One region of the Kitasatospora sp. NPDC054795 genome, then DNA from elsewhere that is predicted to be linked to it. Evidence: riboswitches for the same ligand, from Rfam matches in the RefSeq annotation. Region 1 holds a riboswitch; each other region holds the start of a gene.
What was found. Region 1 has a riboswitch for cyclic di-AMP ahead of ACWGJO_RS12710 (LysM peptidoglycan-binding domain-containing protein). Riboswitches for the same ligand answer to the same signal wherever they lie in the genome.
Positions count from the first base shown of each region.

Region 2: it holds a riboswitch for cyclic di-AMP, as region 1 does, so the genes downstream of both, ACWGJO_RS33700 (M23 family metallopeptidase) here and ACWGJO_RS12710 (LysM peptidoglycan-binding domain-containing protein) in region 1, are expected to answer to the same signal.
Region 3: it holds a riboswitch for cyclic di-AMP, as region 1 does, so the genes downstream of both, ACWGJO_RS26225 (M23 family metallopeptidase) here and ACWGJO_RS12710 (LysM peptidoglycan-binding domain-containing protein) in region 1, are expected to answer to the same signal.

Region 1 is NZ_JBSHAP010000027.1:33,493-43,263, reverse strand. It holds gene ACWGJO_RS12740 (ABC transporter permease) at 1-1,756, shown strand, start outside; gene ACWGJO_RS12735 (NAD(P)/FAD-dependent oxidoreductase) at 1,935-3,302, opposite strand; gene ACWGJO_RS12730 (Ppx/GppA phosphatase family protein) at 3,731-4,672, opposite strand; partial or broken gene ACWGJO_RS12725 (DUF501 domain-containing protein) at 4,801-5,340, opposite strand; gene ACWGJO_RS12720 (FtsB family cell division protein) at 5,312-5,833, opposite strand; gene eno (phosphopyruvate hydratase) at 6,004-7,290, opposite strand; gene ACWGJO_RS12710 (LysM peptidoglycan-binding domain-containing protein) at 7,605-8,510, opposite strand; cyclic di-AMP (ydaO/yuaA leader) riboswitch at 8,516-8,684, opposite strand; gene ACWGJO_RS12705 (cytochrome P450 family protein) at 8,906-9,771, opposite strand, start outside.
Region 2 is NZ_JBSHAP010000129.1:9-9,779, reverse strand. It holds gene ACWGJO_RS33745 (cytochrome P450) at 1-1,285, opposite strand, end outside; gene ACWGJO_RS33740 (GTP-binding protein) at 1,282-1,935, opposite strand; gene ACWGJO_RS33735 (DUF742 domain-containing protein) at 1,913-2,260, opposite strand; gene ACWGJO_RS33730 (roadblock/LC7 domain-containing protein) at 2,257-2,670, opposite strand; gene ACWGJO_RS33725 (ATP-binding protein) at 2,654-3,919, opposite strand; gene ACWGJO_RS33720 (SpoIIE family protein phosphatase) at 4,152-6,371, opposite strand; gene ACWGJO_RS33715 (TetR/AcrR family transcriptional regulator) at 6,543-7,109, opposite strand; gene ACWGJO_RS33710 (alpha/beta fold hydrolase) at 7,190-8,017, opposite strand; gene ACWGJO_RS33705 (YiaA/YiaB family inner membrane protein) at 8,158-8,448, opposite strand; cyclic di-AMP (ydaO/yuaA leader) riboswitch at 8,658-8,816, shown strand; gene ACWGJO_RS33700 (M23 family metallopeptidase) at 8,829-9,677, shown strand.
Region 3 is NZ_JBSHAP010000080.1:67-9,837, forward strand. It holds gene ACWGJO_RS26225 (M23 family metallopeptidase) at 100-1,092, opposite strand; cyclic di-AMP (ydaO/yuaA leader) riboswitch at 1,095-1,232, opposite strand; gene ACWGJO_RS26230 (MFS transporter) at 1,587-3,128, shown strand; gene purB (adenylosuccinate lyase) at 3,136-4,575, opposite strand; gene ACWGJO_RS26240 (HelD family protein) at 4,685-6,814, shown strand; gene ACWGJO_RS26245 (MarR family winged helix-turn-helix transcriptional regulator) at 6,864-7,319, opposite strand; gene ACWGJO_RS26250 (DUF3037 domain-containing protein) at 7,401-7,817, opposite strand; gene ACWGJO_RS26255 (HipA family kinase) at 7,814-8,569, opposite strand; gene ACWGJO_RS26260 (NAD(P)/FAD-dependent oxidoreductase) at 8,749-9,771, shown strand, end outside.

The sequences.
Region 1 (9,771 bases):
CAGCAGCATGCGCACGATGCTCCTGGTCTTCGCCTTCATCTCGCTCTTCGTCGGCATCTTCATCATCGCCAACACCTTCACCATGCTGGTCGCCCAGCGCACCAAGGAACTGGCCCTGATGCGCGCCATCGGCGCCAGCCGCAAGCAGGTCACCCGGTCCGTGCTGATCGAGGCCCTGCTGATCGGCACCGTCTCGGCGGTGGCCGGCCTGGTCGCCGGCATCGGGATCGGCGCCGGGATGCAGTCGCTGATCGGCGCGATGAACGAGAACATGCCGAACGGCTCGCTGGTGATCAAGCCGCTCACCGTCGTGGTGACGGTCGTGGTCGGCGTCCTGGTGACGGTCATGTCGGCCCTGCTGCCCGCCGTGCGCGCCTCCCGGATCGCCCCGGTGGCCGCGATGAGCAGCGGCGACCAGCCGGTCTCCCAGAAGAGCCTGGTGGTCCGCAACACGATCGGCTCGGTGCTCGCCGGCGGCGGCCTCGCCCTGATCGGCTACGGCGCCTCCACCGGCAACGACAGCGGCCGGATGCCGGTCGGCCTGGGCGCCTTCCTTGCCCTGATCGGCGTGTTCGTCCTGCTGCCGCTGCTCTCCCGTCCGGTGGTCGCGCTGGTCGGCCCGCTGCTGCGCGGGCTCGGCGGCACCCCGGGCAAGCTCGCCCAGCAGAACGCGGTGCGCAACCCGCGCCGCACCGCGGCCACCGCCGCCGCGCTGACCATCGGTCTGACCCTGGTCACCGGGCTCACCGTGATCGGAGCCTCGGTCAACGACACCATCGACCGGGCCGTCACCGGCTCGATGAAGGCCGACTTCATCGTCGGTGCCGCCAACGGCATGAGCCTGTCCGAGCAGGTGCCCGCCCAGATCGCCAAGGCCCCCGGGGTGGCCGCCTCCTCGGCGATGACGACCTCGTACTGGGAGCTCAACGGCACCAGCAGGACCGTCAGCGGGATGGACGCGGCCGTCCTCGACCAGCTCGCCGACGTCAAGCTGACCAGCGGCTCCACCGCCGGTTTCGGCAAGGGTCAGCTGCTGCTCGACGAGGACGCCGCCAAGAAGCTGAACGTCACCACCGGCTCGGTGCTCAACGTGTCCTTCCCGGACGAGTCCACCGGGCAGCTCACCGTCGGCGGTGTGTACAAGGCCGGCGGCATGCTCGGCCCGGTCATGACGGCCAACAGCGAGATCGCCAAGCACGAGCCGAAGCCGTACGTCTCCGACGTCCTGGTCAAGGGCAAGGACGGCGCCACCGACGGCCTCAAGCAGGCGCTCAAGGACGCCACCGGCGCCAACCCGGTGATCGACGTGAAGTCCAAGCAGGACGTCCGGGACGAGTTCAGCCAGACCATCACCTTCGCGCTGAACCTGATGTACGGCCTGCTGGGGATGGCGGTCCTGATCGCGATCCTGGGCGTGGTCAACACGCTGGCGATGTCGGTCTTCGAGCGCAAGCGCGAGATCGGGATGCTGCGGGCGATCGGCCTGGACCGCAGCGGCATCAAGCGGATGGTCCGTCTGGAGTCCGTGGTGATCTCGCTGTTCGGCGCCGGCATCGGCCTGCTGCTCGGCTGCTTCATCGCCTGGGCGATCAACGGCACCCTGAAGTCCAGCCTCTCCGGCCTGACGACGGTCCTGCCGTACGGCCAGCTGGCGATGTTCCTGGCGCTGGCCGGGGTGGTCGGCCTGGTGGCCGCGATCTGGCCGGCCCGCCGGGCGTCCAAGCTGGACATCCTGTCGAGCATCAAGACCGACTGACCGGTCCCGCAACGAGAGAGGTCCCCTGCCGGAGGGTTTCGGCAGGGGACCTTCTACTTCTGTACTCCGCCCGGTCGCACGGCCGGCTGAGCACCACGGAGGTCGTGGTCCGGCAACGCTGCCGGGCGGAGGGCCTCCGACTCATACCCCGGTGCTCCCACACCGGGGTCTCAGTCGCTTACTTGCTGGCGAGTGCCTTGTCGGCGGCCGGCTTGGCGGCCTCGACGGGCTTGGTGGGCGGAGTGACCTCCTGGATCGGAAGCTGCGGCCGCTCCATCTGGGCGAGGCCGACCATCTCGCGCTTGAGGAACATCGCGAGCGTCCAGTCGGTGAAGACGCGGACCTTGCGGTTGAAGGTCGGCACCATCGCGCCGTGGTACAGGCGGTGGAACCACCAGGCCGGACGGCCCTTCAGCTTGTACTTGCCGAAGAGGATCGCCACGCCCTTGTGCAGGCCGAGGCCGGCGACCGCACCGAGGTTCTTGTGCTTGTACTCCTTCTGCGGGAAACCGCGCATGCCGGAGATCACGTTGTCGCCGAGGACGACGGCCTGGCGGCAGGCGTGCTGCGCGTTCGGCGGGCACCAGGCGCCCTCGCCGGCGGCGAGGTCCGGCACCTGGGCGTTGTCGCCGGCGGCCCAGACGTAGTCGAAGCCCTGGACCTGGAGGGTCGGCGCGGTGTCGACGTGGCCGCGCGGGCCCAGCGGCAGGCCGAACTCGGACAGCACCGGGTTCGGCTTCACGCCGGCCGTCCACACGATGGTGGAGGCGTCCATCTCCATGCCGTTCTTCAGCATGACGTGGCCGTCGACGCAGGAGTCCATGGAGGTCTCGATGTAGACCTCGATGTTGCGCTCCTCGAGCTTCTCCTTGGTCCACAGACCGAGGTCCGGGCCCATCTCGGGGAGGATGCGGTTGGCCGCCTCGACCACCACGAAGCGCATGTCCTCGCGGCTGACGGTCTTGTACAGCTTGGCCGCGTCGCGGGCCATGTCCTCGACCTCGGCGACGGTCTCGATGCCGGCGAAGCCGCCACCGATCACCACGAAGGTCAGCGCCTTGCGGCGGATCTCCTCGTCCGTGGTGGACTCGGCCTTGTCGAGCTGGGCCATGACGTGGTTGCGGAGGCCGATGGCCTCCTCGACCGTCTTCATGCCGATGCCGTTCTCCGCCAGACCCGGGATCGGGAAGGTGCGGGAGACCGAGCCGGTCGCGACGACCAGGTACTCGAAGGGCAGCTCGTAGCTGTCGCCGGCCGCGGGCTGGACGGTGGCGACCTTGCGGGCGTGGTCGATGCCGGTGACGGACCCGGTCAGCACCTCCGCCTGCTTGAGGGCGCTGCGCAGCGGCGCGACGAGGTTGCGGGGCGCGACGTTGCCGCCGGCCGCCTCGGGGAGGAAGGGCAGGTACGTCATGTACGACCGCGGGTCCACGACCGTGACGGTCGCTTCGCCGTAACGCATCTTCTTGAGGATGCGCATCGCGGCATACAGGCCGACGTAACCACCGCCGACAATGAGGATGCGAGGACGCTCCGTGGTGCTCATATCCGAAAGTATCCAGCACCGTCCGGAGCAGCCTTCGTGAGCCCGGTCACAAGATGAAGGACCCCCCGTGCTACACTGCGCGGCCGCAAAACCGGGCCCGGCGCGGCGACCCCCACCCCTGGACAGCCCCGCGCGAGCGCGCGCCGGAGCACGACCGGCCTGAGCAGCAACGATCCGCACAGCGCCGGGGTTCCCGCGCATGATTTCGAATTTCAAACCTCAAGCGAGCCCTGACCTGCGATCCCATGGGCTACCCGGCCGACAGGCCTTCGGTCCCACATTTCGGACGTAGCGGGCGGGTGGGGGCGGCGAATGGCCGGATCGCCATGTGAAGAAATTCACGAACTTTTCCACCCGCGCTCGGGCGCGCCCCGGCCCCGGCCCCCGAATGGGGTGCCGGGGCCGGGGCGGGTAAGCCCCGCACGGGGTCAGGAGGCAATACCCCAGGCGATTCCGTCGAGGATGTCGTGCTCGCTCACGACCACCTCGGCGGCACCGGTGCGCTCCATGATCTCCAGCAGCTCCAGCGCCCCGGCCGCGATCACGTCCACCCGGCCCGGGTGCATCGACGGGATGGCCGCGCGCTCGGCGTGGGTGGCGGCCAGCAGCTCCCGGGCGATCCCGGCGACCCGGTCCCGGCCGATCCGCGAGTGGTGGATCGCTGCCGAGTCGTAGCCGGGCAGACCCTGGGCGATCGCGGACACCGTGGTGACCGTCCCGGCCAGACCCACCAGAGTGGCCGCGCCGGTCAGCGGGACGACCTCCTCGGCCCGGTCCAGCTCCGCCCGCACATGCGCCCGGGCGGCCTCGACCTGCTCCTCCGAGGGCAGCTCGGCGTCGCCGAAGTACCGCTCGGTGAGCCGCACGCAACCGATGTTCACCGAGCGCGCCGCCTGGACGTCCTCCGTGCCGAGCACGAACTCGGTGGAGCCGCCACCGAGGTCGAACACCAGGTACGGGCCGGGGAACTGGCCGCCCGTCAGCTCCTTGGTGGCGCCCACGAAGGACAGGTGCGCCTCCTCCTCGCCGCTCACCACCTCGGGCTCGACGCCCAGGATGTCGCGCACGCCCTTGACGTACTCATCGCTGTTCTCGGCGTCCCGGGAGGCACTGGTGGCGACGAAGCGGACCCGCTCCGGGCCGACGCCGAAGCCGGCGATGATCTCCTGGTACTCCCGGCAGGCCGCGAAGGTGCGGGCCAGCGCGTCGGGGTGCAGCCGGCCGGTGCGGTCCACGCCCTGGCCCAGCCGGTTGACGATCATCCGGCGGTCGAGGTCGGTGATCTCCCCCGTCTCCGGGTCGAGGTCGGCGACCAGCAGGCGGATCGAGTTGGTGCCGCAGTCGATCGCGGCCACGCGGGTCGTGCTCACTCGGACTCCCGCTCCGCCGCGGCTTCCTCCACGGCGCGCTTCTTCGCGGCGCGCTCGACGGTCTTCTGCTCCTTGGCGGCGATCACGGCCTCGTGGTCCTGCTCCTTGGCGCGGTTGCGGGCGACCCGCTCACCGGCGGCCTCGACCTCCGCCGGGGAGACGCACGGGCCCTTGGCCCACCAGTCCTCCAGCATGCCGATCGCCTCGTCGCCGAGCGGGTTGACGCCCTCGCCGGCCGCCAGCGAGTGGCCGACCAGCACGTGCAGGCACTTCACCCGGTCCGGCATGCCGCCGGCGCTCGGGAAGCCCTCCAGCACCTCGATCGCGTCGCGCCGGGCGATGTAGTCCTCGTGCGCCCGCTGGTAGGCGGCCGCCAGCTCCGGGTCCTCGGCCAGCCGGGCGCTCTGGTCCTTCATCACACCCTCCGCCTCCAGGGTGCCGATCAGCGAGGCGGCCTTGGGACAGGTCAGGTAGTAGAGCGTGGGGAACGGCGTGCCGTCCGGCAGCCGGGGGGCCGTCTCCACGACGTCCGGGTTGCCGCAGGGGCAGCGGTGCGCCACGCCGCGCAGGCCGCGCGGCACCCGGCCGAGCTGGGCGGCGATGGCCGCGACGTCGGCGTCGGAGACGGAGGGGTGGTTCTCAGTGGTCATGGGGGGAGGTGTCTCCAACGGGGGACGGTGGGAGGGGAAGGGGGGTGGCGGGGGCCGCCGCCGCGGTGTCGGCGGCGTCCACCGAATCCCAGATGCCGGCGTACCAGGGCTTGGCGGCCTTCGTCCGGTCGGCGGCGCTTCCGGAGGCCGCGGTGCCGGAGGAGGCCGCACCCGCCGCGGACGAGGAGGGCTGGGCGGAGGCCCGGCCGGCCGGATCCACCGCGATGTACGGGGTCTCCCCCGGCACCGCGTAGTGCAGCCGGGCGCGGGCCTGCGCCTTCACGTACTCCGGGTCCTGCCAGCGGGCCTTCTCCCGGCGCAGCTGCTCGACCTGCTGGCGCGCGTGGTCGGCCTTCGCCCGCTGGGCGGAGATCTCGGCGCGCTGGGAGATGAACTGCCGCGTCGGGTAGGCGAGGATCGCCACCAGCGAACAGAGCACCAGGACGAGGACGGTCGCCCGGCTCGTGAACCGGGGCCGGGCCGCCAAGCCCGGGATCCTCCAGCCAGCCATCTCCCGTATCCCCTCCTGGTCGCGACGGTGCCCCGCCGTCCACCCTACGGGGTGAACGGCGGGGCACCGGTCAGGCGTGCGCTACCGGGAGCGCCCGGCCCTCGTGCTCGCCGTGCGGATCGCTCCGCGCGGCGGCCGGGCCCGGTCGCTCCACGGAACGGCCGTTCCTGCTACTCCGCGGCGCGGAAGCGCGGGAAGGCGCCGCGGCCGGCGTACTCGGCGGCGTCGTCGAGGATCTCCTCGATGCGCAGCAGCTGGTTGTACTTGGCGACGCGCTCGGAGCGGGCCGGGGCACCGGTCTTGATCTGGCCGCAGTTGGTGGCGACGGCCAGGTCGGCGATGGTGACGTCCTCGGTCTCGCCGGAGCGGTGCGACATCATGCAGCGGTAGCCGTTGCGCTGGGCCAGCTCGACGGCGTCCAGGGTCTCGGTCAGCGAGCCGATCTGGTTCACCTTCACCAGCAGCGCGTTGGCGGTACCGGTCTCGATGCCGCGGGCCAGGCGGGCCGGGTTGGTGACGAACAGGTCGTCGCCGACCAGCTGGACCTTGTCGCCCAGCTTGTCGGTCATGGCCTTCCAGCCGTCCCAGTCGGACTCGTCCAGCGGGTCCTCGATGGAGACCAGCGGGTAGGCGGCGACCAGCTCGGCGTAGTACTCGATGAGCTCGGCGGCGGTGAGGTCCTTGCCCTCGAACTGGTAGGCGCCGTCCTCGTAGAACTCGGAGGAGGCGACGTCCAGGGCCAGCGCGACGTCACGGCCGGGCACGTAGCCGGCCTTCTCGATGGCCTCGACGATGAGGTCCAGGGCCTCGCGGTTGGAGTCCAGGTTCGGGGCGAAGCCGCCCTCGTCGCCCAGACCGGTGGACAGGCCGCGCTCCTTCAGCACGCCCTTGAGCGTGTGGTAGACCTCGACGCCCCAGCGGACGGCCTCGGAGAAGGACTCCGCGCCGATCGGGGCGATCATGAACTCCTGGATGTCGACGTTGGAGTCCGCGTGCGACCCACCGTTGAGGATGTTCATCATCGGGACCGGCAGGACGTGCGCGTTCGGGCCGCCCAGGTAGCGGAACAGCGGCAGGTCGCTGGCCTCGGAGGCGGCGTGCGCGACGGCCAGCGAGACGCCCAGGATGGCGTTGGCGCCGAGCGAGGACTTGTCCGGGGTGGCGTCCAGGTCCAGCATGGCCTGGTCGATCAGGCGCTGCTCGGTGGCGTCGTAGCCGACCAGCTCCGGGCCGATCTGCTCGATGACGGCCAGGACGGCCTTCTCGACGCCCTTGCCGAAGTAGCGGTTCTTGTCACCGTCACGCAGCTCCAGCGCCTCGAAGGCACCGGTGGAAGCACCCGACGGGACAGCGGCACGACCCGTGCTGCCGTCGTCGAGGCCGACCTCGACCTCGACCGTGGGGTTGCCGCGGGAGTCGAGGATCTCACGGGCTACGACGACATCGATGGACGGCACGAGGCATCTCCTTGCGGAAGCAGGGTCCGGTCTGACGGTGGGTGCTGTCAGCAGGACGATTGCGGAGTCGTTACGACCAGAGCCTAACCGCCCGGGCTCCCGGGGCCACGTCCGCCTCGGTCCCGTCTCAGCGTGTGGCCCCACTACCCACCGGTAGTTCACCTGCTTGTCCCAGCTTGTCCCACCGGAGCGGGCGAATGCGGACGAAGGGGACCGGTAGGACCGGTCCCCTTCGGACGGCGGGCCGGGGCGGCGTCGGCGCCGGGTGCGGCGGGCGGGCCGGCGGCCGGCGGGCCGGCGTCGAGCGGGCCGGCTCAGCCGAGGTGCAGCACCTGGCCGGGCATGATCAGGTTCGGGTCGCCGCCGACCGTGCCGTGGTTCTGCTCGTACAGCGCGTGCCAGCCGCCGGACACGCCCTGGGCGGCGGCGATGGTCGACAGGGTGTCACCGGCGCGGACGGTGTAGTCGTGGCCGGCGGCCTGCGGGGCCGACTGCGCGGCCTGCGGGGCGTACTGCGGCTGGGCGGCGGCCTGGCCGGCGTACTGCTGGTAGACGCTCTGGTGGCTGGTCCAGTACCAGGCGCCGTTGCTCTGGTACCAGTACACCTTGGCGTCGGCGTCCCAGCCGGCCTTGCCGGAGAAGCCCGGGGTCTGCGGCTGCGCCTGCTGCTGCGGGGCGGCCTGCTGGGCCGGCTGCGCGGCGGGCTTCGGGGCCTGCTTCTGGGCGGCGGGCTGCTGCGCGACCGGCTTCTCGGCCGGCTTGGCGGAGGCCTTCGGGGTCTGCTGCTTGGGGGCGGACTGCGGCTTGGCGTCCGAGGAGGTGTCGACCGCGGCCGGGGCGCCGCCCTTGGTCAGACCGGCCTTCTGGGAGCAGACCGGCCAGGCGCCCGGGCCCTGCGAGGCCAGCACCTTCTCGGCGACCGAGATCTGCTGGGCCTTGCTGGCCTGGTTGGCCTGCGGCGCGTAGGCGGTGCCGCCGTACGCCTTCCAGGTGCTGGAGGTGAACTGGAGGCCGCCGTAGAAGCCGTTGCCGGTGTTGATGCTCCAGTTGCCACCGGCCTCGCACTGGGCGACGGCGTCCCAGGTGGAGGCGGGGGCGGCGGAGGCGCCGGTGGCGGTGAGGAGCGGCATCGCGAGTCCGACGCCGGCCACACCGGCGACGGCGATGGCCTTCTCGGCCTGGGTGCGACGACGGTGACGGCCAGTTCCAACGAACAGCATGAAGAGGTCCCTCTCCGCACGCCTGCGAGGTGAGCTGTCGGGTTCGGACCGGGAGGTGGCCCGGCCGCCGTATGCGGAAACGATTCCGCTCGGGCGGCTTCACCCCAAGCCGTGGGGAGACGGCAACAAACCTGGTTCCCCCGCCCCTGCCCAGGGTTCTGGTCGGTTTCCCGTGACGCGGCGGGCAGGACTCGGCGTTCCGCGTACGAGGTCCGCAGCTGCGAACTCCAGGGAGAGTAGACAGATCATCAGACCAATCACAAGCTCATATCGTCGATATCACACAATAATTACGGCGCGTGTTCGATCGCCTACCAACGGCGGTGTTATGTCCGGATTGATGGGTGTTCACACCCCCGTCGGCAGGTGGTTCACGACGTCCCGTCAGTGCGATCTCAGCACGTCGGAGGCGTGGCGGGAGTGTTCGGAGAGGCCTGCGGAGAAGCCTGCGAAGGAGCGCGCGGAGGAGTCTGCGGAGAGGCGTGCGGGGAGCGGCTCTCCGGACTGAATTCCACCGGCAGTTCGCGCAGCCCACGCATGATCAGACCACCACGCCACCGCAGGTCGTCCGCGTTTTCCGCGAGCCGGAGATCGGGCAGCCGGGAAAGCAGCGTGGTCAGCGCGGCACGGCCCTCCAAGCGGGCGAGCGGAGCGCCGATGCAGTAGTGGATGCCGTGCCCGAAGCCCAGGTGGGGGTTGTCCGTCCGGGCCAGGTCCAGGGTGTTCTCGGCCGCGAACCGGGCCGGGTCGCGGTCCGCCGCGGCGAGCACCACCAGCACCGGGTCGCCGACCGGGATGTCCACCCCGCCGATGGCCAGCGGACGGGTCGCGAACCGCCAGGTCGCCATCTCCACCGGCCCGTCGTAGCGCAGGAGTTCCTCGATCCCGGTCTCCAGCAGCGCGCTCTCCCCGCGGGCCACCGACTCCTGCAGCAACCGGCGCTGCTCCGGATTGCGCAGCAGGGCGTACGTGCCGTTGCCGATCAGGTTCACGGTAGTCTCGAAACCCGCGAACAGGAGGATGAAGGCCATCGCCGCGGCCTCGTTCTCGGTCAGGTGCTCGCCATGGTCACTGGCCCGGATCAGGCCCGAGATCAGGTCGTCCCCGAGGTCCGCGCGCTTGCGGTGGATCAGCTCCAGCAGGTACGCCCGCATCCGCTTCACCGCCCGCCCCACGCCGCCGCGCTGGCCGCCGCCGTGGCCCGGCTTCGTGTGGCGCACCATCATCCCGGCCCAGTCCCGGAAGTCGTCCTGGTCCTCGG
Region 2 (9,771 bases), on a different contig from region 1:
GCGGGGTGAAGGCGCTGTAGAGCACCGGGAGGGCGGTCAGGGCCCGGGACCACGGGGACGGGCGCCAGGTCAGCTCTCCTGCGGGTACGGCCAGTTGGAGGTCGGGGAGGCGGTGCAGCAGGGTCTCGACGGCGGTCTCGACGATGATCCTGGCCGGGTGCTGGGCCGGGCAGACGTGCCGGCCCGCGCCCCACGCCAGGTGCGCCCGGTTGCCGCCGAGCGAGCCCTGGGCGGCGGCGGACACGCCCTGCGCGGCCGGGTCGGCGTTGGCCGCGGCCAGGCCGAGGACGAGCATGTCGCCGGCGCTGATGTACTGGCCGCCGAGCACGGTGTCGCCGGTGGCCCAGCGGCCGGGAAAGTTCTGCGTCGGCGGGTCGCGCCAGAGCACCTCCTCCAGCGCGTCGGAGACGGTCAGCCGCCCGCCGGTGAGGGTGGCCCGGAAGCGCCGGTCGGTGAGCAGCAGCCGCAGGGTGTTCCCGGTCCAGTTGATCGAGGTCTCGTTGCCCGCGACCATCAGCACCACCAGGTGGTGCACCGCCTCCTCGTCGGTCAGCCCGGCGGGGTGGGCGAGCAGCCAGGAGGTGAGGTCGGCGCTGGGCGCGGCCCGGCGGCGCCGGACCAGGTCGATCAGGATCGCCTGGAACTCGGCGCCGGCCCGCTGCGACTCCGCGCTGCTGTCCACGAAGTGGCTGATCAGCTCGACCAGTCGGGGCCCGGCCTCGGCCGGCAGGCCGAGCAGCTGGGTGAAGACCAGCAGCGGCAGCCGCCGCGCGTACTGGGCGATCAGGTCGGCGGTGCCGTCCGGTCCCCAGCTGTCGATCAGGCCGTTGGCGGCGGCCTCGGTGGTCCCGCGCAGCTGGTGGTGGTCGATCTGGGCGAGGGTGTCCGAGACGGCGGAGCGCAGCCGCTGGTGCTCGGCGCCGTCCAGGTTGAGCAGCGTCGGGCGCCAGGAGGTCATCGTCAGCAGCCGGGAGTCGGTGGGCAGCCGGCCCTCGGCGGGCACCCGCCAGCGGCGCGAGTCCTTGGAGAACAGCGCCTCGTTGCGGGTGAGTTCGAGCAGCTCGGCGTAGCCGAGGACGAGCCAGGCCTCGACCCCGGGCTCCAGCTCGATGGGGGCGACCGGCCCGTAGCGCTCGCGCAGCCGGGCGTACAGGCCGTGCGGGTCCTCGGCGACGGCCGGGCCGTACAGCGGGGTCAGCGGGACGCCCACGGGCAGTCCGCCGGGCAGGCCGGTGCCGTGGGCGACGGGGCACCCGGCGGCGCCGGGGGGTTCGGGGGTGGTCATCCCTGGAGCTCCAGGATCGAGCTGCGGTGCAGGTGGTCGACGAAGTCGATCAGCAGGTCGTAGGACTGCCGGCGGTCGCGCGCGTCGCAGTGCAGGATCGGCACCTCCGGCAGCAGGTCCAGCGCCGAGCGCAGCTCCTCCTCCGGGTAACCCGGGGTGTCCGGGAAGGTGTTGACCGCGACCGCGAACGGGATGCGCTGCTCCTCCAGCCGGCCGAGCACGTCGAAGCTCTCGTCCGGGCGGCGCAGGTCGACCATGGCGATGGCGCCGAGCGCGCCGCGCGACAGGTCGTCCCAGAGCGGCCAGAACCGCTGCTGCCCGGGCGTGCCGAACAGGTACAGCGCGAGCCGTGAGTTGAGCGTGATCCGGCCGAAGTCCAGCGCCACCGTGGTGGTGGTCTTGCCGGGGCGCCCGGTGAGGTCGTCGATGCCCGCGCTGGCGGCGGTCATGGTCTCCTCGGTGCGCAGCGGGGTGATCTCGCTCAGCGAGCCGACCAGGGTGGTCTTGCCCACCCCGAACGGACCGGTGACCAGGATCTTGACCGCGCCCTGCACCGAGGAGGGCAGGTACTGCGGTCCGTCGGCGGCACCGGACGCGTCGGTCGAGTCCGGGGCGTCGGGGACGGCTTCAGCGGAGTTGGCGGAGGCCAACGAGCACCTCCTCCAGGAGGGTTGCGGGCAGGCGTTCGGCCTGCGGGACGGGCGGGAGCACCTGCACGGCGCCGAGGTCCCACAGGTCTCCGACCAGCACCTTGACGACGCCGAGCGGCAGCCCCAGGTGGGCCGCCACCTCGGCGATGGACAGCAGGCTGTGGCAGAGGTCGAGGATGCGCCGGTGCTCGCGGTTCAGCAGCGGGTGCTCGGGCAGGTCCGGCGGGTCGGGTAACGCGCTGACCAGGCTCTCCAGGGCCAGCTCGGCCCGGGTGGAGCGGCTGCGCCCACCGGTGATGACGTACGGCCGGACCGGGCCGCTCACCGGTGGCCCCCCGACGCGTGGTCGACGCGCGGCGGGCTGGTGAGGTGGGTGCCGATCCGTTCGACCAGGACCTGCATCTGGTACGCGACCAGGCCGGCGTCGACCGCCTCGCTGGTCACCACGGCCAGGTGCGCGCCGGCCCCGGCGGCGACGACGAAGAGGTAGCCGCCGCCGTACTCGATGATGATCTGGCGGGTGGCGCTGCCCGGCCCGCCGAAGCCCGTCGCGACGCCGCGGGCCAGCGACTGCAGTCCGGAGCAGGCGGCGGCGAGCCGTTCGGCGTCGTCGCGGGCGATGCCGGCGCTGCGGCCGATCTCCAGGCCGTCGTTGGAGACGACGACGGCGTGCTGGACCTGCGGGACGGCGATGATGTCGGCGAGCAGCCAGCCGAGATCAGGGGTGGTGGTCATGGAACTCTCCGGAGCGCTGGGGAAGTCGGGGGGAAGCGGGAAGGGAAGGGTCGGACTGGGCCTGGGCCCGGGCGGCGGTACGGCCGCTGGCGGTCCCGGCCTGGAACATCGCCATGAACGCCTGCGCGTCCCGGGCCGAGCGGTAGGGCGGCGCGGGCTGCGGTGGGGGAGCGGCGTGCTGGGCGGGGCGGCCCGTGCGGCCGCGCCGGTGGCTCCGGCGGGGCAGCGGGGGCGGGGTGTCGCCGGTGGCGGCGTGCCGGCCGGACGGCGGGGTCTCCAGCAGGGGGTGACCGACGGGGGAGGCCGGTCGGGGGCCGGGGTTGAACGCCCGGTCGTCCGGCCCGAGGCCGGGGACGGTGGGCGGCAGCGGCTCGGTGAGCAGCGCGTTGGGCAGCAGCAGGACCACGCGCACGCCGCCGTACGGCGAGGGCGCCGAGCTGAGCGTGACCCGGAAGCCGTACTGCTCGGCGAGCCGGCCGACCGCGGCCAGGCCCAGTTGCGGGACCTCGCCCAGCCGGGAGACCTCCAGGGTGCTGCCGCCGGCCAGCGCGGCCGCGGCCTTGACGACGGCCTGTTCCGGCATGCCGACGCCGCCGTCGTCGATCTCGATGACGGCGCCGTTGTGCACCGGCATCAGGGTGACGAACACCTGGGTGCTGGGCGGGGAGTAGCGGGTGGCGTTGTCCAGCAGTTCGGCGATCGCGTGGATCAGCGCCTCGGCGGCGGCGCCGACCACCGCGGTCTCGGTCCGGCTGCGCACCACCACGCGCTGGAACGGCAGGATGCGCGACTGGGCGCCGCGGACGACGTCCTCCAGGGGGACCGGTTCCGGCCAGTGCCGTCCGGCCCGCGCGCCGCACAGCACGGCCAGGGTCTGGGCCAGCCGGGCCTGTTGGGCGGCGGCGTGGTCGGCCTTGAGCAGGCCCTCCAGCAGGGCCGGGTCGTCGTGGGTGCGCTCCATCTCGTCCAGCAGCGCCTGCTGGTCGTGGGCCATCACCAGGATCCGGCGGGCGACGCTGAGGAAGGCCCGCTGGGTGGAGGCGGTGTGCTCCTGCTCCTGCTGGACGGCGGCGAGGTCCTCGCCGCGGCGGGAGAGTTCGGCGGCCAGTTGCTCCTGGAGGGCGGCGAGTTCGCCGTGCAGCCGGTCGGCGCGGCGGCGCTGGGTGACGGACACGGCGCGGTACCGCGCGGCGGCCACGAGGGCGAGGACGGCGAGTACGCCGGTTGCCGTTACGGACCACTGAGTCATCGTCACGCCGCGAATTCTAGGGTGATGATCCTACGAAGGTGTGAGCGGATCTCGCCAAGTGACCGGATCTCGTCAATATCGAGTCAATTCGGCGCCAATCGGCACTCGTTCGACCCCGATCCCTGCGCCTGACGAGCCGGGGGAGCAGCCCGACCGGCACCGGTGGGAACGCCGGAATCGAGCCCGACGGCCGGATCGCGTTCCGCGATGTGTGGGGCCCGTGTGCACGGTGTTACGGAAGGGGCGTCGTCCGGTGCAGGAGCAGCAGCGCCACGTCGTCCGGCCGGGACCGCCGCTCGGTCACGTTCAGGGTGAGCAGATCGGCCAGCCGCTCCAGCGCCGGTGCCGGGCCGATCCGCCCCGGACCCGTCTGCCGCGCCCACAGTTCGAGCCCGCCGAGCATCCGCTGCACCGACTCGTCGTAGTCCTCCTCGCGGTCCTCGACCAGCCCGTCGGTGTACGCCAGCAGCGTTTCCCCGACCGCCAGCCGCTCCACCGCCAGTGGGTACGGCTGCTCCGGGTCCACCCCCAGCGGCGGCCCGCCCAGCAGCTCCAGCTCGACGGCCGCGGCGTCGGCGGTGATCCGCACCGGCGCCGGGTGCCCGGCCCGGGCGGCGGTCAGCGCGCCGTCGGCCGGATCCAGGGTCAGGTAGAGGCAGGTCGCGAACAGCTCGGTGTCCAGCTCGGCCAGCAGCCGGCTGGTGCGGGTCAGGGTGGCGGCCGGGTCGTGCCCGTCCGTCGCGTACGCCCGCAGCCCGCTGCGCAGTTGGCCCATCACCGCGGTGGCCTCGGCGTTGTGGCCCTGGACGTCGCCGATCACCAGCCCGATCCGGCCCTCCGGCAGACGCAGCAGGTCGTACCAGTCGCCACCGATCTGCATGCCCTCGGTGCTCGGCAGGTAGCGGGCGGCACTGGCGATCCCGGACAGCCGGGGCAGGGTGCGCGGGAGCATCGCCCGCTGCAGCTCGGAGGCCCGGTGGTGGTGGGTGTCGTACAGCCGGGCCCGCTCCAGGGACTGCGCCAGGATGCCGGCGAAGGCCGAGTACAGGGTCCGGTCCTCGCGGCTGAACACCCGCTCGGCGGCGAAGGTGATCAGGCAGGAGCCCACCTGCTGCCCGGAGGCGACCAGCGGCAGCACCGCCCAGGCGGCCGGGGCGAGCGGATCGCGCCGGGAACGGGCCGCCGAGGGTTCGCTGAACAGCGGGGCGGAGCGGGCCAGCGACCGCTGCATCACGCCCTCGGACAGGTCCGCCAGCCGGGTGAGTTCGGTGCGGCGCGGGCCCCCGTACACGGTGTGCGAGACGGGCAGCAGCCGGCCCGCGTCCACCAGGTCCAGGACGATGCCGGCGGCGCCGAGCGCCGGACGGGCGACGTCGGTGACGGCCGTGGTGACGTCCCGGACGGTCACCGCCCGGGACAGTGCCCGGGTGAGCGTCAGCAGCAGTGCCGTCCGGGCGGCGGCCGGGGAGTTCCGCTCCTCGGCCGGCGGCTGCTCCCGGTACCCGGCCTCGGCCAGCAGCCCGGCGATCCGCACCGGCCGCCCGTGCACGTCCAGCATCACCTCGCCGGACTCCTCGACCCGGGCGGGCCGGCCGCCGGGCCGCAGCACCCGGTAGCCGATCCGGTAGCGGCCGCCGGTGGCCAGCGCCTCGGCGAGCGCGGCCTGCACGTCCGGAAGGTCCTCCGGGTGGACCAGCCGGTCCAGCTCGGGGGCGGCGCCGTCCGGGGCGGCCGGGCGGCCGGCCACCCGGAACGCCTCGGCGTCCCAGTAGCTCTCGCCGGTGACCAGGTCGCGCTCGAAGGCGCCGTGCCCGGCGGCCCGCACCGCCAGCGAAAGCAGCGGGTGGGCCGGCCCGGCCGGGCGGCCGTCCGCCGCCCGCGGACCCTCGGGCAACCGGACGCCGTAGGGTGCGCGGGTGCCGTGCGGCAGATGGGCGTCGGCGTGGTCCAGCAGGTGCGAGACCCGGTGGGCGCAGGCCTCGGCGACGGTCTCCAGGACGTCCAGGTCGCGGCGCGGGACGGTGCCCCGGTGGGCCAGCGCGAGGGCGAGCACCCCGATCGGCCGCTCGTCCACGACCATCGGCAGGGCGATCACGGCCACCATCCCGGTGCCCAGTCCGGCGTTCGCGTTCGGATAGTCGACGCTGGTGTGCTCGGGGCTGAGCAGGTACGGGCGCCGCAGCCGCAGGGCCATCGCGGCGGGCAGCTCCCCGGCCGGATCGACCACGCCGTAGCGCTCGTGCGCCCAGTCCGGCAGCCCGTGCGAGGCGGTCAGCCGGAGCATCCCGGCGGAGTCCAGCAGGTACAGCGCGGACCCCTCGCCAGTGATCCAGCTCGGGCCCTCGGCCAGTACGGTGCCGAGCAGCTCGGCGGCGCTGGTGCAGCCGAGCAGCAGGCGCACGCAGCGCATCGCACTGCGCGCGGTCGGACTGTCGGCGGGCTCCAGGGGCACTGACCCTTAATACCCCATTTCCCCAAGCGGTGAATGGTTCCCCAAGAGGTGAACGGGGACCGGGCCGTCGCACCGGCACCGGCACCGGCACCGGCGCTGGAGAGGTGGCCGTCCGTGCCGGCGGCTGTCCGCGCGGGCGGTGCCGCCCTCCGGTCCGTGCGGGCCGGCCGCCTACGCGGGCCAGGCGCGGAGGCCGGTGGTGAGGGTGGCGATGAGGCGGTCGTGCGTGGTGGCGAGGTCCTCGGCCAGCCGGAAGCCGCCGGCGGTGGTGAGGGAGGCGAAACCGTGGGCGAGGGAGCGGACGGTGCGGGCGGCGTGGATCGCCTCGGAACCTTCGAGGCCGTACTCCCGCAGGACGGCGATGATCACGCCGACGAGCCGGGCGCCCGCGCGGGCCAGCTCGTCGTCGGGCTGCGGGGCCTGGGGGAGGGCGTTGTAGCGGTGCGGGTGCGCGGTGGCGTACGCGTGGTAGGCGCGCAGTACGGCGGCGACGGCGTCGTCCCCGCTGCGCCCGACGGCCGCCTCGGCCAGCCGGTCGGCCAGGTCCCCGGTGACCCGTACGGCGATCAGCAACCGCAGTTCGGCGAGGCCGCCGCTGACGTGCTTGTACAGCGAGGGAGTGGCGACCCCCGCCCGGGCGGCGACGGAGGCCAGCGTGAGGGCCTCGGAGCCCTGCTCGTCGATGAGGGCGAGGGCGTGGTCGACGACCTGGTCGGGGGTCAGTCCTACGCGGGGCATGGGTTCGGGCTCTCCGTACGGATGACGTCGGGTGGATCGGGCGGGTTCGGGCAGGAGCGGGCGGTGGGGACGGGCGGGGCTCAGCCGAGCTCGGCGAGGAACGGCAGCAGGGCGTCGGCGGTGGCCGTCGGGTTGTCGGCCATCGGGTAGTGCCCGGACCCCTCGATCATCACCTTGCGCGCGCCGAGCGCGGCGGCCTGCCGGTCGGCGACGAGCTCCGGCTTCGGGAAGTCGGGGTCCTTGCTGCCCATGACCACCAGCGCCGGGCACCGCACCGCGGCCGTCCAGCCGACCGGCGCCGAGTCGCCGTGGACGTACCCGCGGGTGGCGGTCTTCCGCCCCGGGGTGCGCAGCGCGGCGACCAGTCCGTCCACGTACGCGTCGAAGTCGGCGGGCTTGGCACCCGGGAAGGCCATCCGGCGCAGGTAGAAGCCCCAGGAGGCCGGCCAGTGGACGAGGGCGGCGCCCATCAGGCCCATGACGCCGCGCATCAGGGCGCCCGGCGGCGGGTTCTCGACGAAGGCGTTGAGCAGGACGATCCCGGCGACCCGCTCGGGCGCGTCCCCGGCGGCCCTGACGACGGTCGCCCCGGTGTAGGAGTTCCCGGCGAGGACGGCGCGCTCGATGCCGAGGTGGTCGAGCAGGGCGAGGACGTCGCCGGCGATGGCGGCCGGGCCGTAGTCGTCCCACTCGACGGAGGACTCGCCGAAGCCCCGCAGGTCCACGGTGACGACGCGGTGGCCGGCGGCGACGAGCAGCGGGCGCAGGTGCCGGTAGGCGGCCCGGCTGTCGAGCATGCCCGGGAGCAGGACGACGGGGGTGCCGTCGCCCTGCCGGGTGTCGTCGAAGGCGATCCGGCCGCCGGGAACGGTCAGGTACTGGGTGCTCGGGGTGATGGTGCCGTTCATGGGGGTCCTCCTCGGGCCGCCGGTGCGGGGCATCGGCGTGCGGGCCGATAGCCATAAAGCTAAGGCTAATAGCCTTAGCCGTCAAGCGAATGGCCGGGTGAGGGATGGAACGGAAGGAGCGGATGGAGCGGAAGGGGTGATCAGACTCCCTCCACCTTGAACGGGTCGTGCTCGCTGAGCAGCTTCTCCAGCCTGGCCTGGTCCACCCGGGTGACCATCTCGTTGGACTCCTGCCGGTCCCGGATCACCTTCGCCAGCGTGAACGCCGAGGTGACGGTGTAGAGGAGGCCGATCCCGAGGAAGGCCCTGGTCCATCCGCCGACCGGCAGGTAGGCGATCCCGAGGGCGAGGGCGACGCCCGACAGGGCGAAGGAGAGGACGGCCTGGATGTGGTACGCGGCCGTGGTGCGGGTCTGCATCGATGTGCTCATGGCGCCAGGATGTGGCCGCCCGGACGGGGCGCACATGAGTAGGAGTACTCAGATGGGGCCGTGCGCGAGGGGGGTGTTCGCCGGTGTCGTTCGTTGACGTCCGATCACTTTGCCCTAGGCTGCTCCGAACGGATGGCTTGGAATCAGAGCCTCCTAGGATTAACGTTTGATAACGCAGCGCGGTTGTCAACGCCGTACCCAGACGGCACCGTGCGCCGTCGCCTAATCCCGCCGACCCGCCTCCGGGCAGGTCAGGGAGCCGGGGAACCACGTTCCTTGGGGTGAATCGGCGGGGCTCCGGCCCAGCCGTAGGAGACCTTCCTGCTCCGAACCCGTCAGCTAACCCGGTAGGCGCGAAGGAAGGAAAGGAGCGCGCCTCCGTGGCGTCGACGCACACCCCGGCACACCCGGCCGGCTTCGCAGCCGGTACCCAGCTCCTCGACCACCCCGGCACGGACGGCCCCGAGGCCTTCGGCCCGGAGGACTTCCCCGCGGAGGTCGAGACCAACCGCCACCGGATGCCGCGTCAGACCCGCGGAGCCTCCCCACTGCTCGGCGTCACCGCCGTCGCCGCCACCCTGGGCGCCACCGGCTTCGCCTCGGCGACCCCGGCCGCCGCCCCCGCCGTCGAGGCCCCGGACGAGACCCCGGTCGCCCTCTCCGCCGACCCCGGCCTCGCGCTCGCCGCCCGCATCCAGCACCAGGCCGACAGCCAGCGCACCGCCGCCGAGGAGACCGCCCGGCTCCAGGCCGCGCAGGAGGCCGAGGCCAAGGCCGTCGCCAAGGAGGCCGAGGCCAAGCGCGCCGCCGAGGAGGCCGAGCGGGTCAAGGCCGCCGCCCTCACCCTCCCGGTGAAGGACTACCGGCTCTCCGCCCACTACGGCCAGAGCGCCCGCTACTGGGCCAACCTGCACACCGGCCTGGACTTCGCCGCCGACACCGGCACCCCGGTCTACGCGCTCGGCCAGGGCACCATCACCTCGGCCGGCTGGGCCGGCTCGTACGGCTACCGGATCGTCGAGACCCTGCCCGACGGCACCGAGATCTGGTACTGCCACCTCTCCTCGATCACCAAGGGCTCCGGCAAGGTCGCCCCCGGCCAGCAGATCGGCAAGGTCGGCGCGACCGGCAACGTCACCGGGCCGCACCTGCACATGGAGGTCCGCCCCGGCGGCGGTGCCCCGGTCGACCCGGAGCCCTGGCTCCAGCAGCGCGGCCTCAACCCCTGACCCGCGCGAGAAACCCGGCGCACCCGCGAGAGGCCCGCACACCCGCGCGAGAAACCCGACGCGCACGCACGGAGGCCCCGGCCCGGAGCCGCAG
Region 3 (9,771 bases), on a different contig from region 1:
TCACCCGGTCGAGCGGTCACCCGACATGACCATCCCGGAGGATCGATTCGCCCCGCAGCAGCGGTGGTTCAGAAACCCTCGGGGCTCAGCGGCCCCGGGTCAGAGCGCGACGCCGTGCGCGCGCAGGTAGGCGACCGGGTTGATGTCCGAGCCGTACTCCGAGCCGTTGCGGATCTCGAAGTGCAGGTGCGGGCCGGTCACGTTGCCGGTGGCGCCGGAGAGGCCGATCTGCTGGCCGACGGTGACGGTCTGACCGATCCTCACGCCGATCGAGGAGAGGTGCGCGTACTCGGCGTAGTGGCCGTCGGCGAGCTTGATCTCGACCTCGTTGCCGTAGGCGCCGCCGTTGCCGGCCTTGACCACGACGCCGTTGGCGACGGCGCGCAGCGGGGTGCCGGTGGAGGCGACGAAGTCCTGGCCGGTGTGGTGGCCGGAGGCCCACATCGAGCCGGCCACGCCGTAGGCGGTGCCGAGCTTCGGGTTGGCCAGCGGGGCGACGAAGCCGGAGGTGGCGGCGGCGACCGGAGTGGCGGTCACGACCGGGGCCGGAGCGGCGACCTGCAGCTGGGTCTGGAGCTGGGCGGACGGCTTGGCGGCCTCGGTCTTCACCTGGACCTGGGCCTGCGGCTCGGCGGCCTGGGTCGCCGGGGCGGCCGGCTGGGCGGGCTTCGCCGGGGCGGCCGGCTTGGCCGGGGCGGCGTCGGCGGCCGGCGCGGCGGCGTGGCCCGACAGCGCGAGCTGCTGGCCCGGGAAGATCAGGTTCGGGTTGGCGCCGACGACCGAGCGGTTCTGCTCGTACAGCGCGTGCCAGCCGCCCTCGACGTTCTTGGCGTCGGCGATCTTGGACAGGGTGTCGCCGCTGACGACGCGGTAGCTCTCCTGCGCGGCCTGGGCGGCCGGGGCAGCGGCCGGCGCGGCCGACTTGGCGTCCGTGGAGGCGGCGGCCTGCGCGGCCGGGGCGGCCGGAACGGTGTGGGCCTGGGCGCTCACCGCGGTGACGAGCGGGAGGGCGAAGGAGACACCGGTGACGGCGGTCGCGATGCCGATACGGGCGGCGCGGGGCAGGGCGATACGACGAGCCTGAGCAGGCATGGAATTTTCCTCTCCGACGCCTGCGAGGTGAGCTGTCGGGTTCGGGCTGGAGTTGCCCGGCCGCATGCGCGGCTTCACCCCTAGCCGGTCCTGGACGCCCGCGCCCTGAGGCGCGAACTCCGGTCCGGCGACTTACCTGTGGGTCCCCCGCTCCTGCCGTACAGAGTTCGTTTCGAACCACCGGGCAGCGGCAGGACTCGGCGTTCCACCCGGGGGATCCGTCCGGACTGGCCGGGCGGTCGCTGAACTAAAACCCATCCGTTCGGGTGAAGCAATGTCGATCTCTTGAAAGGGCAACCATCTCCCCCGTTCCGGTGACCCTCCGCAGACCGGACCCCACGGTGCGTACACAACCCATTCACCCCCCGCCACTGATCCACGACCCTGCGCCGAGATCGGCGACGGAACGCAGCCACCCGTTCACGCACCGCCGACCGTCAACACACCCACCGGTGACCCTTGTCACGTGCGCCCCGGCAGCGCAGGATTCGCCCGTGGCCACCTCCGAGGCCGGCACCCTGCGCCTGGGCACCGCGCAGGGTCGCTGGGTACTACTGGCGACCGTGCTCGGCTCCAGCATGGCGATGCTCGACGGCACCGTGGTGAACGTCGCCCTGCCCCGGATCGGCGCCGACCTCGGCGCCTCCCTGGCGTCCCTGCAATGGACCCTGAACGCCTATCTGCTCACCCTGGCGGGCCTGATCCTGCTCGGCGGCGCGCTCGGCGACCGGTACGGGCGGCGCAAGGTCTTCCTGATCGGCGTGGTCTGGTTCGCCATCGCCTCCGCGGCCTGCGCCGCGGCGCCGAACATCCACGTGCTGATCGCCGCCCGCGCCGTCCAGGGCATCGGCGGGGCGCTGCTCACCCCCGGCTCGCTCGCCATGCTCCAGGCCGTCTTCCACCCTGACGACCGCTCGGCCGCGGTCGGGCTCTGGTCCGGCCTCGGCGGGGTGTCCGCCGCGATCGGCCCCTTCCTCGGCGGCTGGCTGGTGGACGGCCCCGGCTGGCGCTGGATCTTCCTGTTGAACCTGCCGCTCGCCGCCGCCGTGATCGCGGTGACCACCCGGTCGGTGCCGGAGACCCGGGACGAGGCCGCCACCGGCCGCTTCGACGTGCTCGGCGCCGTGCTCGCCGCCCTCGCGCTCGGCGCGATCACCTACGCGCTGACCGCGGCCGGCGAGGGCCTGTCCCCGGCGGTCTGGGTCAGCGGGGTGATCGGGGTGGTGCTCGGCGTCGCCTTCGTGGCCGTCGAGCGCCGCGCGCCCGAACCGATGCTGCCGCTCGGGCTGTTCTCCTCACGGCTGTTCACCGCGGTGAACCTGGTCACCCTGTGCGTGTACGCGGCGTTCAGCGGCGTCTTCTTCCTGCTGGTGGTGCAGCTCCAGATCGTGTCCGGGTTCTCGCCGCTGGTCTCGGGCTTCGCCCTGGTGCCGATCACCGTGCTGATGCTGGCGCTGTCCGCGCGCGCCGGGCGCCTCGGCAAACGGATCGGCCCGCGCGTCCCGCTGACCGTCGGACCGCTGCTGTGCGCCGCCGGGGTGCTGCTGATGCTGCGCATCGGCCCCGACTCCTCGTACTGGGTGGACGTGCTGCCCGCCGTCACGGTGATGGGCTGCGGGATGACGCTGCTGGTCGCGCCGCTGACGGCGACCGTGCTGGCCGCCGTCGAGGTCCGGCACGCCGGCATCGCCAGCGGGGTCAACAACGCCGCCGCCCGCGCGGCCGGCCTGCTCGCGGTGGCCGCCCTGCCGGCGCTGGCCGGGCTGAGCGGCGACGCCTACCGGGTTCCCTCCGCGGTCGACTCCGCCTTCCACACCGCGATGCTGATCTGCGCGGGCCTCCTGGTGGCCGGCGGGCTGATCGCCTCCGCGACCGTACGCGGCAATGTGCTCGCCCCCGAGGAGCAGCCGGTGGCCGAGCCGAACTGCGACTGGCCGTGCGGACCGACCGCCCCGCCGCTCGACCCCGGCCACGTCCCCACGACGCGCGAGGGCCCTGCCACCGGTCCGGCGGCAGGGCCCTCGACTCTGAACTGACCGAACGTCAGAGGATGTCGGCCGGCGCGTACTTGGCGGCCTCCGGGTAGGCGGCCGCGACGGCCTCCACCTGGCGGACGACCTCGGCGACCTGGGCACCGGCCGCGCCGGTGAAGGACAGCCGGTCGGCCAGCAGCGCGTCCAGCGCGGCCCGGTCCAGCGGGATCCGCTCGTCGGCGGCCAGCCGGTCCAGCAGCTCGTTCTCCCGAGCGCCCGCGCGCATCGCCAGCGCGGAGGCGACGGCGTGCTCCTTGATGACCTCGTGCCCGGTCTCCCGGCCGACGCCCGCGCGCACCGCGCCCATCAGCACCTTCGTGGTGGCGAGGAACGGCAGGTAGCGGTCCAGCTCGGCCTCGATCACGGCGGGGAAGGCGCCGAACTCGTCGAGGACGGTCAGGAAGGTCTCCAGCAGGCCGTCGAAGGCGAAGAACGCGTCCGGCAGCGCGACCCGGCGCACCACCGAGCAGGAGACGTCGCCCTCGTTCCACTGGTCGCCGGCCAGCTCGCCGGTCATCGAGGCGTAGCCGCGCAGGATGACGGCCAGGCCGTTGACGCGCTCGCAGGAGCGAGTGTTCATCTTGTGCGGCATCGCGGAGGAGCCGACCTGGCCCTCCTTGAAGCCCTCCGTGACCAGCTCGTGGCCGGCCATCAGGCGGATGGTCTTGGCCAGGCTGGACGGCGCGGCGGCCAGCTGGACGAGGGCGGTGAGCACCTCGAAGTCCAGCGAGCGCGGGTAGACCTGGCCGACGCTGGTCAGCACGTTCTCGAAGCCGAGGTGCCCGGCGACCCGGCGCTCCAGCTCGGCCAGCTTGTCGGTGTCGCCGCCGAGCAGGTCCAGCATGTCCTGGGCGGTGCCGACCGGGCCCTTGATCCCGCGCAGCGGGTAGCGGGCGATCAGCTCCTCCAGGCGGCGGAAGGCGACCAGCAGCTCGTCGGTGATCGACGCGAACCGCTTGCCCAGGGTGGTGGCCTGCGCGGCCACGTTGTGCGAGCGGCCGGCCATGACCAGCTCGGAGTGCTGGGCGGACAGCTTGGCCAGACGCACCAGGACGGCCACCGTGCGGTCGCGCACGTGCTCCAGGGACTGGCGGATCTGGAGCTGCTCGACATTCTCGGTCAGGTCCCGGGAGGTCATTCCCTTGTGGATCTGCTCGTGCCCGGCGAGGTCGCTGAACTCCTCGATCCGGGCCTTGACGTCGTGGCGGGTGACCCGCTCACGGGCGGCGATCGAGCCGAGGTCGACCTGGTCGATCACCCGCTCGTAGTCGGCGACGGCGGTGGCCGGCACCTCGACGCCGAGGTCCTGCTGGGCCTTCAGGACGGCGAGCCACAGGTGGCGCTCGAGGACCACCTTGTGCTCGGGGGACCACAGCTGGGCCAGGGTCGCCGAGGCGTACCGGGAGGCCAGGACATTGGGGATCTGGGGCTTCGCGCTCACGCTTCGCAAGAGTAACAGCCGAGGTCACGCCGAACGTCGGCGGCTGGGGTAGGCTGGGTCAATTGAGCGCCTTTCAGATGGCGCACCGCAACCTTCTCACCGCAAGGTTACCACACCGATGAGCGAACATCCAGCGGTCGCGGGAAACCCCGGCGACGCCCTCGCCGCGGCCCTGCGCACCGAGCAGGCCCGCCTCACCCGGCTCTACTCCCGGCTCGACACGGTGCGCGAACGGGCCCGCCGCACCGCCGACGGCGCCCACGACGGAGCCGCCCCCGGCGGCACCCACCAGGCCCGGCTGGAACGCGAGGTGCGCGCCCGCGAGGCCGCCCGCCACGCGGCCCGGCTGGACGCGGTCGAACGCGGCCTGTGCTTCGGCCGCCTCGACGAGCGCGACGGCACCGTCCACTACATCGGCCGCACCGGCCTGACCGACGACGCGTACGAACCGCTGCTGCTCGACTGGCGCACCCCGGCCGCCCGCCCCTTCTACACCGCGACGCCCGCCCGTCCGGGCCCGGTCGTGCGCCGCCGCCACCTGCACACCCGGGGCCGCACCCTCACCGGGCTGGACGACGAGGCGCTCGACCTCGCCGGGCTGGACGAGTCCGGCCGGCGCGGCCTGGTCGGCGAGGCCGCACTGCTCGCCGCCCTCGGCCGCGAGCGCACCGGCCGGATGGGCACCGCCGTCGCCACCATCCAGGCCGAGCAGGACCGGGTGATCCGCTCCCCGCTGCCCGGCGCCCTGGTGGTCCAGGGCGGCCCCGGCACCGGCAAGACGCTGGCCGCCCTGCACCGCGCCGCCTACCTGCTGTTCACCCACCGCGTCGCACTGGAGCGCCGGGGCGTGCTGGTGATCGGCCCCAACCCCGGCTTCCTGCGGTACATCGACCAGGTGCTGCCCGCCCTCGGCGAGACCGAGGTGGTGCTGCGCACCGTCGGCGAGCTCCTCCCCGGCGTCACCGCCACCCGCACCGACGCACCCGCCGCCGCCCTGGCCAAGGGCGGCCCCTGGATGGCCGGGGTACTCCGCCGCGCCCTGGCCGCCCACCAGACGGCCCCCGCCCACGGCCTGGACCTCGGCGACGGGCTGCGGGTCTCCGCCAGGGCCTGCGCCGAGGCCCGGGACGCCGCCCGCGGCCTGCGGCTGCCGCACAACCGGGCCCGCGGCTTCTACCTGAGCACCCTGCTCGACGCCCTCGCCATCGCCCAGGCACTCGCCCTCGGCCGCCCGTACGACGACGAGGAGGCCCACTACGCCCCGCGCGAGCTGTGGGAACGGCCGGACGTCCGCGCCGCGCTCGACCCGCTCTGGCCCCGGCTCACCGCCCGGCAACTGATCGAACGACTGCTCACCGACCGGGAGTTGCTCACCGAAACGGCCCCCGACCAGGCATCCGCCCTGCTCCGCCCGCCCGGCTCGGGCTGGACGGTCGAGGACGTCCCGCTGCTCGACGAGGCCGCCGAACTCCTCGGCACCACAGGGGAATCCGCCCCGACCGACGACGACCCGGACGAACTCGCCTTCGCCCAGGGAGTGCTGACCATCACCGGGCAGACCGACGACGCCCTGCTGGACTCCGCCGCCCTCGCCGAGCGCTTCCGTGACAACGGCCCGTACCGCTCCACCGCCGAACGCGCCGCCGCCGACCGCACCTGGGCGTACGGCCACGTCGTCGTGGACGAGGCGCAGGAGCTGTCCGCGATGGCCTGGCGCGCCGTCCTGCGGCGAGTCCCGACCAGCTCGCTCACCATCGTGGGAGACCTCGCCCAGACCGGATCGCCCGCCGGCGCCCGCAGTTGGGCCGACATGCTCGACCCGCACCTGCCCGGCCGCTGGCACGAGGAACGGCTGACCGTCAACTACCGCACGCCGGAGCCCGTCATGGCCCTCGCCACCGCCGTGCTGCGCACCGCCCTGCCCGACCACCGGCCGCCCGAGTCCATCCGCCCGGGCACCGAGCGGCCGCGCGCCGTCCCCGTCCCGGACGGCGACTTCGCGGCGGCGCTCACCCGGCTGCCCGGCGGCCCGGGCACCCTGGGCGTGATCGCTCCGGACACCCTGGCGGCGGAGCTGGACGCGCTCACCGTCGCGGACGCCAAGGGGCTGGAGTTCGACGCGGTGGTCGTCGTCGAGCCGGCCGGACTCGCCCCGCGCGACCTCTACGTCGCCTTGACCCGGACCACCCGCTCACTCACCCTGCTCCACCACCGGCCGCTGCCACCGGAACTCGCCGGGCTGCTCTGACCGGGACGGCGCGCGGGCGGCGCGGGCCGCGTGTTCTCTTCTGCGCGCGCTACTGCGCGCCGCCCGTACGGCCGGCCAGTACCGGCAGCACCTGCGCGCAGATGGAGTGCAGCGCGATCCGCTGCTCGTCGTCCATCGCCTCGAAGGCCTGGTGGGTCCGGGCCATCTCGCCGCGGATGCGGTTGAGGATCTCCCGGCCCTCGGCCGTGATCACCACGATCTTCACCCGGCGGTCACCGGCCGCCGCCTCCCGGTTGGCCAGACCCAGTGACTCCAGCCGGTCCACGATCCCGGTGACGTTCGACGCGTCACAGCCCAGCCGGCCGGCCAGCGCCCGCATCGGCACCGGCTCCTGCACCGCGCCCAGCGCCTTGGCCTGCGAGGAGGAGAGCCCGTGCCGGGCGGCGGCCGCCGCGAAGTCCTGGAAGTACGCGGCACCGACGGCGGCCAACGCCTCCATCAACTCGGCGTTGGTCGGTACGGTCGTCGTCGCTGTCGAACCCATGGGGCCAGGGTACGGCCAGGTGCTTCAGTATCTCAAGCTTTGACCAGGGCAACCGTCGACGAACCGCCCCGGCCGCCGGTGTCAGAGCACCAGCTGGTCGAACAACCGCCGCAGCTCCGCCTCCGGATCCGCGGTCAGCCCGGTGTGCACGGGCCCCGGCTGGACGATCGCACTGCGCGGCGCGGTCAGCCAGCGGAACCGCTGCCCGGGGCTGTCCCCCGCCGCCGGACCGGCCTGCGGCCCGCCGTGGCAGACCGCCTCGATCCCGTGCAGCGCCCGCCGCACGCCCTGGACGTCCGCCACCGGGTCCAGCGCCAGCAGCCGGGCCTGGTCCAGATGGGTACGGGCCGCCAGGTGCGAGCTCTGCCGGCAGTACAGCAGCACCCCGACGTTGACGCACTCGCCGCGCTCGACCCTCGGCACCGCGCGGATCACGGCGTACTCGTAGTCGTGCAGTTCGACGGTGGCCGGCAGCGCGGACAGCGCGGGCTCGGTCATGCGGGCACCTCCGGCAGCCAGTCGCGCGGACCGGCCAGTCGCTCGGTCAGCTGGGCACGGTACGCGGCGCGCACCTCGTCGGGCGAGTCGAAGCCGAACTCGTCCACCAGCCAGACCTCGGGGATCTGCGCCACCGCGCCCTCGATCGCCGCCTCGGCGAGCGGCGCGAGCGCCTTGTCGGCCGCCGCCAGGTCCGGCCGGGCCCGCAGCAGCGCGTGGTCGGAGGCGTCGTACGGACGGCGCACCCAGGAGGCGGCACCCGGCCAGTTGTGGTGGAAGATCAGGCTCGCGCCGTGGTCGATCAGCCGCAGCCCACCGGTGGCCACCAGCAGGTTGGGGTTGCGCCAGGAGCGGTCGACGTTGCCGATCAGCGCGTCGAACCAGAGCACCTGTCCGGCGAGCTCCGGCTCCACCTCGAAGCAGAGCGGGTCGAAGTTGAGCGCGCCGCTGACGAAGGCCATCCCGAGGTTGGTCCCGCCGCTGGCCCGCATCTGGTCCTGGACCTGGTGGTCCGGCTCGCTGCGCGCGAGCACCGGGTCCAGGTCGATCGTCACCAGCTCCGGCACCGGCAGCCCGAGCCGCCGACCGAGTTCCCCGGCCAGCACCTCCGCGACCAACGCCTTGCGGCCCTGCGCCGCACCGACCCATTTCAGCGCGTACAACCGCCGATCGTCGGCCTCGACCAGGCCCGGCATCGAGCCGCCTTCTCGCAGTGGCGTCACGTACCGGATCGCCGTCACCTCGGGTAGCACGGCCGACAGCCTATCGGTGTCGCCGCCCCACCCGCTCCGACCCCACCGCCGCGCCGCCCCTCTCCCCCACCCGCCGCGGCGCCTCCCCACACCCACGGCCCCACCCCGGTGGCAGCCCCCGCTGCTCCGTGCGAGTGTGGCGGACAGTAATGGGGACCTTCACGGCAAAGGGATGAGCGATGGAACGACCTCGGATCCTGATCGTGGGCGGTGGCTTCGCCGGCCTGGAGTGCGCCCGCCGACTCGAACACAAGCTGTCACCGTCGGAGGCCGAGATCTCGCTGGTCACGCCGTTCAGCTACCAGCTCTACCTCCCCCTCCTCCCCCATGTCGCGGCCGGCGTCCTGACCCCGCAGTCCGTGGCCGTCTCCCTGCGCCGCTCGCTGCGCCGCACCCACATCGTCCCCGGCGGGGCCATCGGCGTGGACCCTGCCTCCAAGGTGTGCGTCGTCCGCAAGATCACCGACGAGGTGGTCGCGCAGAAGTACGACTACCTGGTGCTCTCCCCCGGCAGCGTCACCCGCACCTTCGACATCCCCGGCCTCACCGACTACGCCCGCGGCATGAAGACGCTCGCCGAGGCGGCCTACGTCCGCGACCACGTGATCGCCCAGCTCGACCTCGCCTCCGCCACCCTGGACCAGAGGGAGCGCGAGTCCCGGCTCCAGTTCGTGGTCGTCGGCGGCGGCTACGCGGGCACCGAGACGGCCGCCTGCCTCCAGCGCCTGACCACCGCCGCCGCCCACCGCTACCCGCGCCTGGACGCCCGGCAGATCAAGTGGCACCTGATCGACATCGCCCCGAAGCTGATGCCGGAGCTGGGCGACCCGCTCGGCGAGGCCGCCCTGGAGGTGCTGCGCGAACGCGGCATCGAGGTGTCGCTGGGCGTCTCGGTGGCCGAGGTCGGCGCCGAGACCGTCAAGTTCACCGACGGCCGGGTGCTCCCCTGCCGCACCCTGATCTGGACCGCCGGCGTGGCCGCGAGCCCGCTGATCGGCACCCTGGACGCCGAGACGGTCCGCGGCCGGCTCGCCGTGACGGCGGAGATGCGGGTGCCGCAGTTCGAGGGCGTGTTCGCGGTCGGCGACGCCGCCGCCGTCCCCGACCTCGCCAAGGGCGACGGCGCGGTCTGCCCGCCGACCGCCCAGCACTCCGCCCGCCAGGGCCGCGCGGTCGCGAACAACGTGATCGCCTCGCTCCAC